DNA from 3 places in the Microbacterium sp. cx-59 genome. Region 2 is predicted to be linked to each of the others. Evidence: predicted binding sites of a transcription regulator. Region 2 holds the regulator's gene; each other region holds the start of a gene.
What was found. The regulator HrcA, encoded in region 2, represses chaperone genes, less so after heat shock. The targets are predictions, from matches to a motif close to TTNGCACTCGNNNNNNNCGAGTGCNAA.

Region 1 (5,026 bases), on a different contig from region 2:
ATGCCACCCGTCGGGTCGCCGGCCGGAGCCGACGCCTTCTCGGGCTTGTCAGCGACGACGACCTCGGTGGTGAGGAAGAGCGCCGCGATGGAGGCGGCGTTCTGCAGCGCGGAGCGCGTCACCTTGGCGGGGTCGATGATGCCCTGTGCGAACAGGTCACCGTACTCGCCGGTCGCGGCGTTCAGGCCGTGTCCGACGGGCAGGTCTGCGACCTTGTTCGCGACGACACCGGGCTCGAGACCGGCGTTCAGCGCGATCTGCTTGAGTGGGGCCTCGATGGCGACCTTGACGATGTTCGCACCGGTTGCCTCGTCGCCCGTGAGCTCGAGGGTCGCGAACGCCTTCTTGCCGGCCTGGATGAGGGCCACGCCACCACCGGGGACGACACCCTCTTCGACGGCCGCCTTCGCGTTGCGAACGGCGTCCTCGATGCGGTGCTTGCGCTCCTTGAGCTCGACCTCGGTCGCGGCACCCGCCTTGATGACGGCGACGCCACCGGCGAGCTTCGCGAGACGCTCCTGGAGCTTCTCGCGGTCGTAGTCGCTGTCGGTGTTCTCGATCTCGCGACGGATCTGGGTCACGCGACCCTCGATCTGAGCCGAGTCGCCCGCACCTTCGACGATGGTGGTCTCGTCCTTGGTGATGATGACCTTGCGTGCGCGGCCGAGCAGGTCGAGCGTCGCGTTCTCGAGCTTGAGACCGACTTCCTCGGTGATGACCTGGCCACCGGTGAGGATGGCGATGTCCTGCAGCTGCGCCTTGCGACGGTCACCGAAGCCGGGAGCCTTGACGGCGACCGACTTGAAGATGCCACGGATCTTGTTCAGCACCAGGGTCGCGAGAGCTTCGCCCTCGACGTCCTCGGCGATGATGAGGAGTTCCTTGCCGTCCTGGATCACCTTGTCGACGATCGGCAGCAGGTCCTTGATGTTCGAGATCTTCTGGTTCGCGATCAGGATGTACGGGTCTTCGAAGACCGCTTCCTGACGCTCCGGGTCGGTCACGAAGTAGGGGTTGAGGTAACCCTTGTCGAAGCGCATGCCCTCGGTGAGCTCGAGCTCGGTGCCGAAGGTGTTGGACTCCTCAACGGTGACCACACCCTCCTTGCCGACCTTGTCGATCGCCTCGGCGATGAGCGCGCCGATGGCCGGGTCTGCGGCGGAGATCGACGCGGTGGCGGCGATCTGCTCCTTGGACTCGATCTCCTTGGCGTCGGACAGGAGCGCCTCTGTCACGGCCGCGACGGCTTTCTCGATGCCGCGCTTGAGCGAGATGGGGTCGGCGCCTGCGGCGACGTTGCGAAGGCCCTCGCGAACGAGTGCCTGAGCGAGGACGGTCGCGGTGGTCGTGCCGTCACCGGCGACGTCGTCGGTCTTCTTGGCGACCTCCTTGACGAGCTCCGCACCGATCTTCTCGTACGGGTCGTCGAGCTCGATCTCCTTGGCGATCGAGACACCGTCGTTCGTGATCGTGGGGGCGCCCCACTTCTTCTCGAGAACGACGTTGCGACCGCGGGGTCCCAGAGTCACCTTGACCGCGTCGGCCAGAATGTTGAGGCCGCGCTCGAGGCCGCGACGGGCCTCCTCATCGAAAGCGATGATTTTTGCCATGTGTGGTCGTCCCTCCCGGACGTTGGGCTTACCGTCAGTTAGCACTCATCAAACGTGAGTGCTAACTCATTCTGGCACTCACCCCCGGGGAGTGCAAGCTGCCGCGGGGCGTCCCGCCTCGCCCACGGCGAACACGATTCCGGATGCGGTCGCCCCCGCGCCGCCGCATCCGCCCCGCCTTCTCCCGCTCCCCTCCCCCCGCCTCTCTTCCATCCGCGAGACGGGATCTTCGCGCCGAGACAGGGGGGTTACCCCGCTGTCTCGGCGCCCCGATCCCGTCTCGCGGGAGGGTGAGTGGAGTGGGGACGCGGCGGGGACGCGCAGCGACCCCCGGCGCCCGAGGGGCAGCGGGGGTCGCGGATGCGGAAGGGTCAGGCGAGAACGCGCACCGACTCGGCCTGCGGGCCTTTCTGGCCGCTGCCGACGGTGAACTCGACGGCCTGGCCCTCTTCCAGAACACGGAAGCCGGTCATGTCGATGTTCGAGTAGTGCACGAAGACGTCCTGGCCGTCACCCGACGTGATGAACCCGAAGCCCTTTTCGGCGTTGAACCATTTGACGGTGCCCTGTGCCATGCGAATCTCCTGAAGCGTTGAATACCACTTCATCGTATGGAGCCGGGAATGGCCGGAAAGGCCCGATCCGGCAGTGTTGACACCCGTGGCGCACAACGTTTACGCGGCCGAAACACAGGCCTCTCGGCGGGGGCGCCGACAGCCCCGCGCCGCGGCCGAGCGTCGAATTCGCCGACAGCCGGCGGGATGCCGTCAGGACGCGGGCGTCGTGGACGGAGTCGCCCCCGCGGCCGTGCGATCCAGGCCGATCACGACGGTGAGCAGCTTGTTCTGGCTCTCGTCGAGGTCGGCCGTTCCGGGGTCGTCGATCGGCTGATAGACCTCGCTGAGCGCGACGGCCGCGCCGCCGATGACGCCGGCGAGCCCGCGGGCCGCCGCTTCGTCGGCGGGGAACGCGTAGTAGACGGTCGTCTCCGCGAAGTCCGACGTGCTGGCCTGGCTCGGCAACACCGTGTCGGCGTTCCAGCCGGCGGCGACGATCTGATCCTTCATGGTGGTCGCGAGGCCCGACTCACCCGTGGCGTTCAGCACGTTGACCGCGAACGACGTGTCGATGGTCGCCTCCGGCTCGGCCGTCGCGGTGGGGGTCGGTGTGGACGCGGGAACCAGCGTGATGCGCCCCGAGACGATCAGGCTGCCGAAGATTCCGATCCCGACGAGCAGGATGGTCGCCACGAGCGCCCAGAGGATGATGACACCCGAGCGCAGACGGGGATTCTCGGCCCGGTGAGCGCCCACGCGCCCGGATCCTTCCGGGAGATCGTCGAAGCGATCTCGGGAATAGGTCTCACGCGGCACCCCCCGATGCTACCCGGGCGAGCGTGGGGATCCGACGCGACGGGCCGTCAGCCGGCAGCGCGTACGCCGCGGGTGGATCGTTCCCGGCGCCGTTCGTCCCGGATGCGGCGCAGTCGCGCGACCAGCATGGGCTCGTGCGCGAGCGCGGCCTCCGTGTCGATGAGGCGCCCGAGCAGTTGGTAGTAGCGTGCCGGGGCGAGGCCGAGCTCCGACCGGATCGCCTCTTCCTTCGCTCCCCCGTGCGCGCCCCAGCGGGACTCGAACGCGAGGATGCCCGCATCCCGATCACTCAAGCCCTGCACGTCGACCGCAGACTCCTCGAGCGCCGGGCGCGCGGTCGTCGGATCGGAGTCGGTCAGGGGCACGATCTCACGCTAGCCGCGGTCGGCGTCGATGCCGCGACGCCACTCCACGGAAGCGCCGAGCGGGTCCACGGCGGCCAGGACTTCGCCGTCGAGTGCGAGCGCGAAGCGGGATGCGGGCCAGCTCGCCGCGTCGATCGGCGTCGTCCATCCGTTGTGCAGCGCGGGAGCGTCCAGCGTCACCCATCGTCCCGCTCCGCGTGCGGCGGCGATGGCGGCGTGCCGCCGGCGGCCGGGCACGTGCGCGAGGACGCCCGGGGTCGTGACGACGAGCGTGGCGCCGGCGGGAGCGGATGCGGCGAGCGCGTCGAGCGCGTCGGCATCCGTCGCATCGGCCGTCTCGAGGTGCGGAGGATCCGCCGCAGCGATGTCGGCCGCGGCGTCGATCCGCTCGCGGCGACCCGTTTCGCCCGGCCAGACCAGATCCGTGAGCCACGCCCGGTCGGCCGGTCGGCGCACATCGAGCGGGGCGAGGTCGATGCCCGCACGCCAGACGATCTCGGGAAGGCCGGTGGGGGGTTCACCGCCGATCCAGGTCGATTCGAGCGTCACGGTGCTCGGCCCGCTCACGGGATCGATCGCGTGGACGTGACCGTCCGGCATCCGGTACCGGTACGAGAACCGGTCCGGGTAAAGGCACAGGCCGGCGCTCGCCCCCACTTCGAGAAGAGCGATCGGGCCGTCGATGAGATCCAGCGCCGGCAGGAGCGCCGCGCAGCGCAGGGGCTCGTTGGTCTGGATGCTGCGGATGCGGCACTCCGCGACCAGCGCATCCGCGTGCGCCAGCACCCACGCACGCCATGCGGTCGGCGGATCTTCGGGAGCGCCCAGCATCCGACTCACCGCGAACACGAGCGGAGGCTGCCGGTGCGTGTCCGGGATCTGTGCGAGCACACGTGCGACACCGGCGTCATCCCGCACGGTCTCCGCCCACGCGCCGTACAGCGCCGAACGGCCCGGAGCTTCGAGACGGGCGAACCGCTCGTAGCGGTCGATCACGGCGACCCACTCGCCCTCGGTTGCCGCACTCACCGAACCATTGTGGGCGCTGTGCGGGCGAACTCGTCGGTAACACCCGGAACAGGTGCGCGCGGAACGGGGTTGAATAGAACCGACGAAGGGAAAACTGTGAGCTACGCGGTGAACAAGTCCGACGAACAATGGCGCGACGAGCTGGGCGACGAGAAGTTCGCCGTGCTGCGCGAGTCCGCCACCGAGCGCGCCTGGACGGGCGAACTGCTCGATGAGAGCCGCGCCGGCCTCTACGCCTGTGCCGCCTGCGGGGCAGAACTCTTCCAGAGCGGAACGAAGTTCGACTCGCACTGCGGATGGCCGAGCTTCTACGAGTCGGTGCGCCCCGAGGCGGTCGAGCTCATCGAAGACAACGCCCACGGGATGGTGCGCACCGAGGTGCGCTGCGCGAGCTGCGGGTCCCACCTCGGCCACGTGTTCCCCGACGGTTTCGGCACCCCCACGGGTGACCGCTACTGCATGAACTCCCTCGCCCTCGAGTTCACCCCCGAGGCGGACGACAAGTGACCGCGACCGCCGCGGAGGCGATGCTCGCCCGGCGGTCGATGTCACGGGTGACCGACGAGGCCCCCACCCGCGAGCAGCTGCTCGCCGCGATCGCTGCGGCCGGACGCGTCGCCGACCACTCGTCGATGCGGCCGTGGCGGCT
Region 2 (5,026 bases):
CGCCGGCGAGAACGTGGGCGTGCACGTGGAACACGGTCTGGCCCGCCGAAGCTCCGGTGTTGAACACCAGGCGGAACTCGCCGTCCGCGTGCTCGGCGGCGACCCGGTGGGCGAGGTCGACCACCTCGGCGAGCAGTGCGGGGTCTCCAGCGGCGAGTTCGACGACGTCGCGGTACTGCTGGGTCTTCGGGATCACCAGCAGATGCACCGGCGCCTGCGGCGCGATGTCACGAATGACGAAGGCTCGCTCGGTCTCGGCGACGATCTCGGACGGGATCTCGCCCTGCAGGATGCGCGTGAAGACGGAGGGCTCGCTCATTCGTCCAGTCTACCGACGGCGTCCCGCCGTCGGCGGAGCGTCACCACTGCCCCCGCGCGACCTCGAACGCGGCCAACGCGACCGGACCCGCCGTCGACGTGCGCAGCACGCTCTCCCCGAGCCGCACCGCACGCGCACCGGCGGCGGCGAACGCGTCGAGCTCGCTGCGGTCGATTCCGCCCTCGGGCCCGACGACGAGGAGCACCTCGGTCACCGATTCGTCGAGCTCGCGGACGACGTCGGTCAAGCGGTCCGACGCGGTGGGCTCCAGAACGAGGACCACGGATGCGGCGGCGCGCGCGGCGATCCGGGCGGTCGTCGTTACCGGCTCCACCTCGGGAATCCACGCGCGATGGGCCTGCTTCGCCGCCTCCCGGACGATGCCGGCCCAGCGGACGCGACCCTTCTCGGCCTTCTCCGCGCCCCAGCGGGAAACGCTGCGCACGGCCTGCCAGGGCACGATCACATCGACGCCGAGTTCGGTGGCGGCCTGGATGGCGAGCTCATCCCGGTCGCCCTTGGCGAGAGCCTGCACCAGCACCAGACGCGGCGTGCGCGCCGGCACGTGCCGACGCGCAGTGACGCGCACCGTGACTTCGCGCGGCGTCACGTCTTCCACGGCACCCTCGATCCAGAGGCCACAGCCGTCGCCGACCGTCACCGCTTCGCCCGGGCGCACCCGCCGCACCGAGGCGGCGTGGTGCGCCTCGGCTCCGGTCAGCGCGACGATGTCACCGACTGCGGCCGCGGCCGCATCCTCGACCAGAAAGTGCAGCGCCACCGGTCACCCGTTCCGGAAGCGGTCGCGGAGTTTGGCGAACAATCCCTGCTGGAACTCGGACAGCCTCGGAGCAGGAGCCTTGGTCTTCTTCGCGAAGTCCTCGATGAGCGCGCGTTCCTTCGCGTCCAGGCGCGTCGGCGTCACGACGTGCACTCCGATGCGGAGGTCGCCGCGCTGCGTGCCACGGAGCGGGGTGATGCCTCGCCCCTTGATCGTCAGCACGTCTCCCGCCTGCACGCCCGCGCGCAGTTCGAGATCGACGGGTCCGTCGAGCGACTCGATGCGGGTCGTCGTTCCGAGGATGGCATCGGGCATCGACACATCGAGGGTCGCGAGCAGGTCGTCGCCGTCACGGCTGAAGACCTCGTGAGGTGTGACGGTGATCTCCAGGTACAGGTCGCCGTGAGGTCCGCCCGCCGGTCCGACCTCGCCCGAGCCCGGGAGCTGCAGACGCAGACCCGTCTCGACCCCGGCCGGGATGTCGACGGAGACGGTGCGACGAGCGCGCACGCGACCCTGTCCCTGGCAGGTGGCGCACGGGTACGGGATGGTGGTGCCGTAGCCCTGGCAGGTGGCGCACGGCGCGCTCGTGACGACGTTGCCGATCAGGCTGCGGACCGTGCGCTGCACGTGTCCGGAGCCGTGGCAGATGTCGCAGGTCACGGGGGTCGTGCCCGGCTGACAGCATCCGCCCTCGCACGTCTCGCAGAGCACGGCCGTGTCGACCTCGAGGTCGCGGTGCGCCCCGAAGACGACGTCGCTGAGCTCCAGGGAGACGCGGACGAGGGCGTCCTGGCCGCGTTCGGCGCGCGACCGGGCGCGGACTCGACCACCCTGACCGCCACCGCCTCCGCCGAAGAACGTCTCGAAGATGTCGCCGAAGCCGCCGAAATTCGCGCCGCCGCCTCCGCCGAACCCACCGGAGTCGCCGCCCATGTCGTAGCGCCGACGCTGTTCGGTGTCGCTCAGCACGTCGTACGCGTGCGTGACGAGCTTGAACTTCTCGGCCGCATCGTCACCGGGGTTGACGTCCGGGTGCAGCTGGCGGGCCAGCTTTCGGTACGCCTTCTTGATCTCATCCGTGGTCGCCTCGCGCGAGACGCCCAGTACTTCGTAGTGGTCAGCCACTTTCGCCTTCCCGTCCGCGCCGTGCGCGGAGATCGTCTGCGAGCGCTCAGCGCGCCCGGTCGTCTTCGTCGAGCAGTCGGCTGAGGTAGTGGGCTACAGCCCGCACCGCCGCCAGATTGCTGGAGTAGTCCATGCGCATGGGGCCGAGCACGCCGATGCGCGCCTGCCCCACCGTGGCCTCGTAATCGCTGGCGACCACGGATGCCTCGACCAGGCCGAACGACGCGTTCTCACGCCCGATCGATGCGGCCAGCCCCTGCCCGTCGGCCACCATCTCGCTCATCAGCCGCATGAGCGTCACCTGCTCCTCGATGGCCTCCAGGAGCGGGTAGATGCTGCCCCGGAAGTCGCCCTCAGAGCGAGCGAGCGTCGCCGCCCCCGCCATCACGAGCCGGTCCTGTCGGAACTCGTCGAGCTCCTCCCCCACCACGCGCAGGATGGCGCGCAGCGCGCCGTCCGCGCGGGTCGGTACGGCGGGCGCGGCGACGGCTGCCTCGACCCGGCGGGTGCCCTCTCGCACCGACGCCCCGGTGACGAGTGCCGACACCGACGTCCGCAGCTGTGCGACCACCGTCTCGTCGAGCTCGTCGGGCGCGAACGCCACGCGCTGGGAGACGCGGCCCGTGTCGGTGACGAGGATCACGACGAGTCGCGACCCCCCGAGGTGCACGAGCTCGACGTGGGTGATGTTCGCACGCTCGAAGGACGGATACTGCACGAGCGCGACCTGACCGGTGAGCTGGGTGAGCGCGCGGACCGTGCGCGCCAGCAGGTCGTCGAGGTCGGCGGGGCCGTCGAGGAACGCCGTGATCGCGCTCCGCTGCGCGGTCGTCAGCGGGCGGAGCTCGGCGAGGTGGTTGACGAAGACGCGGTAGCCCTTGTCGGTGGGCACGCGACCCGACGAGGTGTGCGGCGCGACAATCAGTTCCTCGTCCTCCAGGAGCGCCATGTCGTTGCGGATCGTCGCCGCGGACACACCGAACGAGTGGCGGTCGACGATGGACTTGCTGCCCACCGGCTCTCGGGTCTCCACGTAGTCCTGCACGATCGCGCGGAGGACATCCAGACCACGTTCGCTGACCATGCGGATCCTTCCTGGCACTCGTGTACGGGGAGTGCCAATTCTAACCGGTCGTTCGCGCGGTGGGCAGATGACGGGTCCGTAGACTCGCGGCGGAGGCTCTGATGAACGACACCACCGTACCCACGACCGGCGGCACGATCGCCGGACGCAGCGACGCGGGGATCCGCCGTTTCCTCGGCATCCCCTACGCGCTGCCGCCCTTCGGCGAACACCGCTTCGGCCTGCCGCAGCCCGTTCCCGCGTGGGATGGCGAGTTCCGCGCGACCGACTTCGGACCCACGGCACCCCAGTCCCCGTACCCCGGCGCGATCGGGAAGCTGCTCCCGTCCGTGGCGATCGCGGGCGAGAACATCCTCACGCTGAACATCTGGGCCCCCGAGGATGCGGCGGGAGCGCCCGTCATGGTGTGGATCCACGGCGGTGCTCTCGAGCGCGGGACGAGCGCCCTGCCGTCGTACGACGGCACATCGTTCGCGCGCGACGGCGTGGTGTTCGTCTCGATCAACTACCGCCTCGGCGCGGAGGGATTCTCGGTCCTCGACGGCGTGCCGCGGAACCTCGGGCTCGAAGACGCCGCCGCCGCCGTGCACTGGGTGCAGCGCGAGATCGCGGCCTTCGGCGGCGACCCCGCCCGCGTGACGATCTTCGGCGAATCGGCGGGCGGCGCGATCGTTGCGGCGCTCGCGTCCCGGCCGGACGTCCGCGGCGCCCTCGCGGGTGCCATCGTGCAGAGCGGCCCGCTGGATGCAGAACCCGTCGAACGCGCCGCGCGAGTCACCGCCGCCATTGCGAAGCACCTCGGGATCCCTGCCACGCGGGAGGCGTTCGCGGATGTTCCGCCGGAGCGTCTCGTCGCCGCACGCGATGCACTCGCCGCCCGCAGCTCGCTCCTGCGATCAGCCCCCGGGCACACGATCGCACTCGATCCGGTCAGCCTGCCCGTCAGTCCGCGCACCGCCGTGGGAGATGCGGAGTTCCCGTTGCTGATCGGCACGAACACCGACGAGTACCGGCTGTGGTTCACGCCCGACGCCCTGCAGCGTCTCAACCGAGTCGCCCCTGCCGTCGCCCTCCTCGGCATGAAGGTGCCGTTCCGGGCCTGGCGGGCGTACCGCGACGCGCTCCCGTCCGCCTCCTCGGCCGAGCGACTCGGTCAGGTGTTCACCGACCGCGTGCTCCGCGTGCCGGCGATCGAGCTCGCCTCGGCGCGATCCGCCCCCACCTGGGTCTACGAGTTCGCCTGGCAGAGCCCCGTCCGCGACCTTCGCGCGGCACACGCACTGGAGATCGGATTCGTCTTCGACGGCGTCCAGGACGACGCATCCATCGCACTCGCCGGCCCGGACGCTCCCGTTTCGCTCGCGCAGCGGATGCACGCCGATTGGGTGCGATTCGCTTTCACGGGCTCGCCCGGCTGGGACACCTGGACGGCGGATGCAGACGGCCCCGTGCAGCGCTACGACGTCGACTCGTCGCCCGTGCCGCTCCCCCGCGCCGCGGCATTGCACGTGCTCAGCCGGTCCTGACCGACGGTCGACGCACGTCCGTGCGAGTCACTCCGTGAGCGCGCGGACGACGGCGTCGGCGAGGAGCCGGCCGCGCCGTGTCAGCACGATGCGACCGCCGATGGCGGATGCCCCCTCGATCAGGCCGTCGGCGATGAGCCCCGCGACGGCGCTTCGCCGTGCCGGGGGGATCGCCTGCGTCGACAACC
Region 3 (5,026 bases), on a different contig from region 2:
GACACGTGAAGCATCCGGGGTTTGGTTCACATGACGCAATCGGTCGGGAACGACGGCGGACTGCGACACGTGAAGCATCCGGAGTTGGGCTCACGTGACGCAATCGGCCGGGAACGACGACAGATTGCGACACGTGAGGCATCCGACCTTCGCTCACGGAAGGCATAGGCACGAGCACGAGCAGGGCACGAGCCGGGGCACCGGCACGAGCACGTGCAGGGGCCGGGGCACGCGAAAGGGCCCCGGTCCGAAGACCGGGGCCCAGATCCTGCGGTCGGGTCAGCCGACGTTCAGGAACTCGTAGTTGTTGTCTTCGCCGTACTGGAAGATGCCGATCGACGCCTCGGTCGGGTCGCCGACCGCGTTGAACGTGATCGGACCGGAGACACCGTCGTAGTCAGCAACGCCACCGGCGATGATGATGTCGGCGCACTCCGCGTACGTGGTGCACTTCGTGCCGTCATCCGCGCCGCCCGAGACGGACTGCAGGTGCGCAGCGACGTCGGGGCCTGCGGTCGAGCCGGCCTCGAGAGCCGCCAGCGCCAGCAGGATCACGGCGTCGTAGGACTCCGGAGCGTAGGTGAAGTCAGCCAGTTCGGCGTTGCCCGCACCGGTCCAGAAGGACTGGAGGTTGTCGCGGAAGGTCGCCGTGGTGGCCGGGTCGACAGCCGGGTACGTACCCTTCGCGCCCGCCATGGTGCCCTCGGGGAACTCATCGCCGAAGTTAGCGAGGTTTCCGTCGACGAGGTACATCTTGTCGGCCGGGAAGTCTGCACCGAGCAGCTCGGGGATGATCGTCTTGACCTCTTCGAAGGTGATCAGGGCGATCGAGTCGGGGTTGGCCGCCATGACGTCCTCGACCTGGGCCGAGAAGTTGGTGTCACCCGTGTTGTAGAGCGACGCCGCGACGACCGATCCGCCGGCTGCCTCGAAGGCGGCCTTCGTGAAGCACGCGAGTCCGGTGCCGTAGGAGTCGTTGAGCACGATCATGCCCAGCGTCTCGTTGCCGTCGGCCGCGATCAGGTTGCCGAGCACCTCGCCCTGGAGCACGTCCGAGGGGGCGGTGCGCCAGTAGAGGCCCTTGTCCTCGTAGCCGGTGAAGGCTGCCGACGTGTTGGCCGGGGAGAACTGGATCGCGTCGGCCGCGATGACCTGGTCGATGAACTGCAGCGAGGTACCCGAGGATGCGGCGCCGATGATGGCGGTCGCGCCCTCGCCGAGGAGGCGGGGGATCTCGGTCTCGTAAGCCTTGTTGTCGGTGTCACCCGAGTCGCCCTGGATCAGGTCGACCGTGACGCCCTTAGCAGCCGCGTTGACCTCGGAGGTCGCGTACTGGGTGGCGGAGATCTCGGGCGGTCCGAGGAACGCCAGGTTGCCGGTGACCGGCAGAGCGGTACCGATCTTGTAGGTCAGGTCGGTGCCGGGGCCCTCGGAGGTCGAGCTGAACTCCGGGGTGTAGGACGCGGGCTGGGCCGCGTCGCAGTCGATCGGGAAGTCCGAACCGGCTGCCTCGGTCGACGTGGCATCGCTGCCACCGCCGCCGCTACATCCGGCCAGAACGAGTGCACTCGCGCCGATCAGGGCGATGCCGCCCAGGACCTTTGCGGTACCGGAACGCGGGAAAGCGCGCATGGTGCTCCTTGGTGAGAGTCGGAAACGCGGGCTCGTCGCCGCGCGAATTGTGACAAACCTAGCCAAGGGACCGCGTCGCACATGTTGCGATGTGTTAACGGAAGGTTTCGCTACTCAATCGTTATCAAATTGCTGTGAGTTCCTCTGCGTGAGCGAGCACCTCTGCGAACCCCCGTCGTGCCCGTTTGCCGCGCGATCACGTCAGTTCTGCGACATCCGAGGGCGCGTCGTCGCGCTCGCGGGCGGTCGCCGCATCCGCTCGCCCGCGTCGCGTGCGGCGCGCCGCGAGGAGCGAGTCGGTGGTCAGCAGGATCAGGGCGACCCAGACGATCGCGAATCCGATCCAGCGGCCCGTCGTCATCTCTTCGCCCAGCAGCCACGCTCCGATGACGAACTGCAGGACCGGAGCGACGAACTGCATGATGCCGAGCAGGCTCAACGGGGCGCGCCGGGCGGCGGCGGCGAACATGAGCAGGGGCGTCGCGGTGGCGATGCCCGCGGCCGCAAGAAGCGCCGTCTGCGGCATGCCCACGGAGACGACGAGAAGGCCACCCGTCGCGGCCACCACACCGAGCTGCACGAGCGCGACCGGGGTCAGCCAGGCCGACTCGAGGGTGAGCCCGCTGACCGCATCGACGGCCGGGCCGATCTTCTTCTTCACGAGTCCGTAGAAGCCGAACGAGAAGGCGAGCGACAGCGCGATCCACGGGAACACGCCGTAGCCAACGACGATAACGCCGACCGCGATCGCGGCGAGGCCGATCGCGATCCACTGCGTGAGACGGAGACGTTCACGCAGCAGCAGGACGCCGAGCAGCACCGTGACGATCGGGTTGATGAAGTACCCGAGGCTCGTCTCGATGACGTGTCCGCTCAGGGCGGCGTACAGGAAGACCTGCCAGTTGACGTAGATGAGGGCGCCCGCGAGCGCCGTGAGCCCGAGCAGCCGGGGTTGGCGCAGAATCGCGACCAGCCGCCCCCACGACCGGGTCACGAGGATCAGCAGCGCGCAGAACACCAGCGACAGCAGGATGCGCCACGCGACGATCTCGAAGGGACCGATCGGTGCCAGCAGCACGAAGTACAGCGGCAGGAATCCCCAGAGGAAGTAGGCGCCGAACGCGTACAGCCCGCCCGCGGTGGTCTGGTCTGCGGAGGCATTCGGAGTCACCTCCTCAGCCTACGGCGGGGGAAGGACACGGGATGCGGCGCCGCATCCGGTGTGCTGCCGATCACCCGCGGGATCCTGCCACCGCGCTCTTCCCGCCGCTCCTCTCCCCAGGGAGGGGCGCGAAAAAGAGAAGGGCCCGACCACCGGAGTGGTCGGGCCCTTCGTCAGAGGATCGTCAGCGAACGACGACCGCGAGCACGTCGCGGGCCGAGAGCACGAGGTACTCGTCGGCACCGAACTTGACCTCGGTTCCGCCGTACTTGCTGTAGATGACGCGGTCGCCCACGGCGACGTCGAGCGGAACGCGGTTGCCGTTGTCATCGATGCGGCCGGGGCCGACAGCCACGACCTCGCCCTCCTGGGGCTTCTCCTTGGCGGTGTCGGGGATGACCAGACCACTCGCGGTGGTCTGCTCTGCCTCGACCTGCTGGATGACGATGCGGTCCTCGAGCGGCTTGATGGAAACCGACACGGTCTACCTCTTCTTTCTCGCTTCGTGAAACGGAAGACTCATTAGCACCCTCACATCGAGAGTGCTAATGCAAGTCTAGAGGCGTCCTGGCACTCGTGCAACGCGAGTGCCAATCCGCGCCCGTTCGCCACGCCACGAGCCCGCCTCACGACAGCGGACGCGCCGCCGACCGTAGGCTGGCGGGATGGAGATGGCGGACCTGCGTACGCTGCTCACCCCCGAGGGCCTACGGCTGCTCGATGAGGTCGGCACGGTCGAGTCCACCGACGACGCCGCATCCGCTGTCGGCCGGCTGCGAGCGCAGGGGCACTCCCCCGAGCTCGTCGCGGTCGTGGTGACGCAGGCGCGGCTCCGCACGCGGGCGCGCGCGAAGTTCGCGCAGTTCGCCGACGGGATGCTGTTCACCCGGGCAGGTCTCGAACAGGCGACACGGCTCGGGATCGCCGCCCGGCACGCCGCCCGCTTCGCGGCGCTCGCGCCCCGCGGCGAACGCACGCACGTCGCCGACCTCGGCTGCGGTATCGGCGGCGACGCCCTCGGCGTCGCGGCGCTCGGGATGCGGGTGACGGCCGTCGACGCCGACGAGGTCACCGCCGCGGTCGCCGCTTACAACCTGGCGCCGTTCGGGGACGACATCCGCGTGCTCCACTCCCGCGCGGAGGAGACCCCGCTCGAGGGCATCGACGCCGTGTGGCTCGACCCCGCGCGTCGAAGCGCCGGCCACGACGACACGACGCGCCTGCGCGCCTCGGACTACACACCGTCGCTCGACTGGGCGTTCGCGCTGGCCGAACGCGTGCCCACCGGCATCAAACTCGGCCCCGGCTTCGAGCGCGCCGACATTCCGGAGGCCGCCGAGGCGCAGTGGATCAGCGTGGACGGATCGACGATCGAGCTCGTGCTGTGGTCGGGGGCGCTCGCCCGCGAGGGGGTGCGGCGCGCGGCGCTCGTCATCCGGGGGGATCAGGCCCACGAGCTGACGGCCGCGGGCGACACCGAGGACGCCCCGCCGCGCGAGCTCGGGGAGTTCCTGCACGAGCCCGAGGGGGCCGTCATCCGCGCGCGCCTGATCGGAGACGTCGCGCGCGCGCTCGATGCCGGGATGCTCGACCCGAGGATCGCGTACCTGACGTCGGATGCGGCCGTCACGAGTCCGTTCGTGCAGTCGTTCCGCATCCGCGAAGAACTGCCGTTGGACACGAAGAAGCTCGCCCGAGCGCTCAAGGAACGGGGCATCGGGCGCCTCGAGATCAAGAAGCGCGGCGTGGACATCGACCCGGCGACGCTGCGGACGCGGCTGAAACTCTCGGGCGACGCAGGAGCGACGCTGATCCTCACCCGCACGGGTGGGCGGCGTCGCGCGCTGCTCGCCGACCGCGTGGGCTGAGCGCGCAGTCGCGCCGTCAGCCCCACCATCCGGCGCGGTACGCGGCCCACACCAGCCATCCGGCGCTGTAGATCACCGCGAGCGCGCCGAGCGCGATCGCCCAGATCGCCATCTGACGCGACTCGGCGCGGCGGCGCAGAGACAGCGCGCCGAGCACGAGCCCGGCGAGCGCGATCGGCAGCGCGAGGCCGACGACGAACGACGCGATGAGCCCGACGACGGCGAAGCCGAGGCCGATCGCCGCCAGGTTCGCCGGTCGAACGGCGGCGACCGGCGCCACCGACGTTCCCGTCGCTGGCACGAACTCGATCCGCGGCTCGTTCGCGCCGAACGACGCGAGTGCGAGGGGCGCGGTCGGCGGGCG

Region 1: a site for HrcA is predicted at 1,649-1,675, ahead of groL (chaperonin GroEL). Genes of this name have one in related genera too.
Region 3: a site for HrcA is predicted at 3,362-3,388, ahead of groES (co-chaperone GroES). Genes of this name have one in related genera too.

The regions. Positions count from the first base shown of each region.
Region 1 covers NZ_JAJHGO010000008.1:64,372-69,397, forward strand. Annotated here, with positions in the region: gene groL (chaperonin GroEL) at 1-1,610, opposite strand, end outside; gene LMI96_RS11035 (cold-shock protein) at 1,982-2,185, opposite strand; gene LMI96_RS11040 (LytR C-terminal domain-containing protein) at 2,378-2,923, opposite strand; gene LMI96_RS11045 (DUF3263 domain-containing protein) at 3,031-3,348, opposite strand; gene LMI96_RS11050 (DUF2332 family protein) at 3,358-4,377, opposite strand; gene msrB (peptide-methionine (R)-S-oxide reductase MsrB) at 4,474-4,884, shown strand; gene LMI96_RS11060 (nitroreductase family protein) at 4,905-5,026, shown strand, end outside.
Region 2 covers NZ_JAJHGO010000003.1:83,558-88,583, reverse strand. Annotated here, with positions in the region: gene LMI96_RS02855 (HIT domain-containing protein) at 1-319, opposite strand, end outside; gene LMI96_RS02850 (16S rRNA (uracil(1498)-N(3))-methyltransferase) at 360-1,100, opposite strand; gene dnaJ (molecular chaperone DnaJ) at 1,104-2,228, opposite strand; gene hrcA (heat-inducible transcriptional repressor HrcA) at 2,275-3,312, opposite strand; gene LMI96_RS02835 (carboxylesterase/lipase family protein) at 3,414-4,838, shown strand; gene hemW (radical SAM family heme chaperone HemW) at 4,866-5,026, opposite strand, start outside.
Region 3 covers NZ_JAJHGO010000006.1:65,045-70,070, forward strand. Annotated here, with positions in the region: gene LMI96_RS06745 (ABC transporter substrate-binding protein) at 280-1,632, opposite strand; gene rarD (EamA family transporter RarD) at 1,829-2,803, opposite strand; gene groES (co-chaperone GroES) at 2,979-3,275, opposite strand; gene LMI96_RS06760 (class I SAM-dependent methyltransferase) at 3,460-4,662, shown strand; gene LMI96_RS06765 (hypothetical protein) at 4,679-5,026, opposite strand, start outside.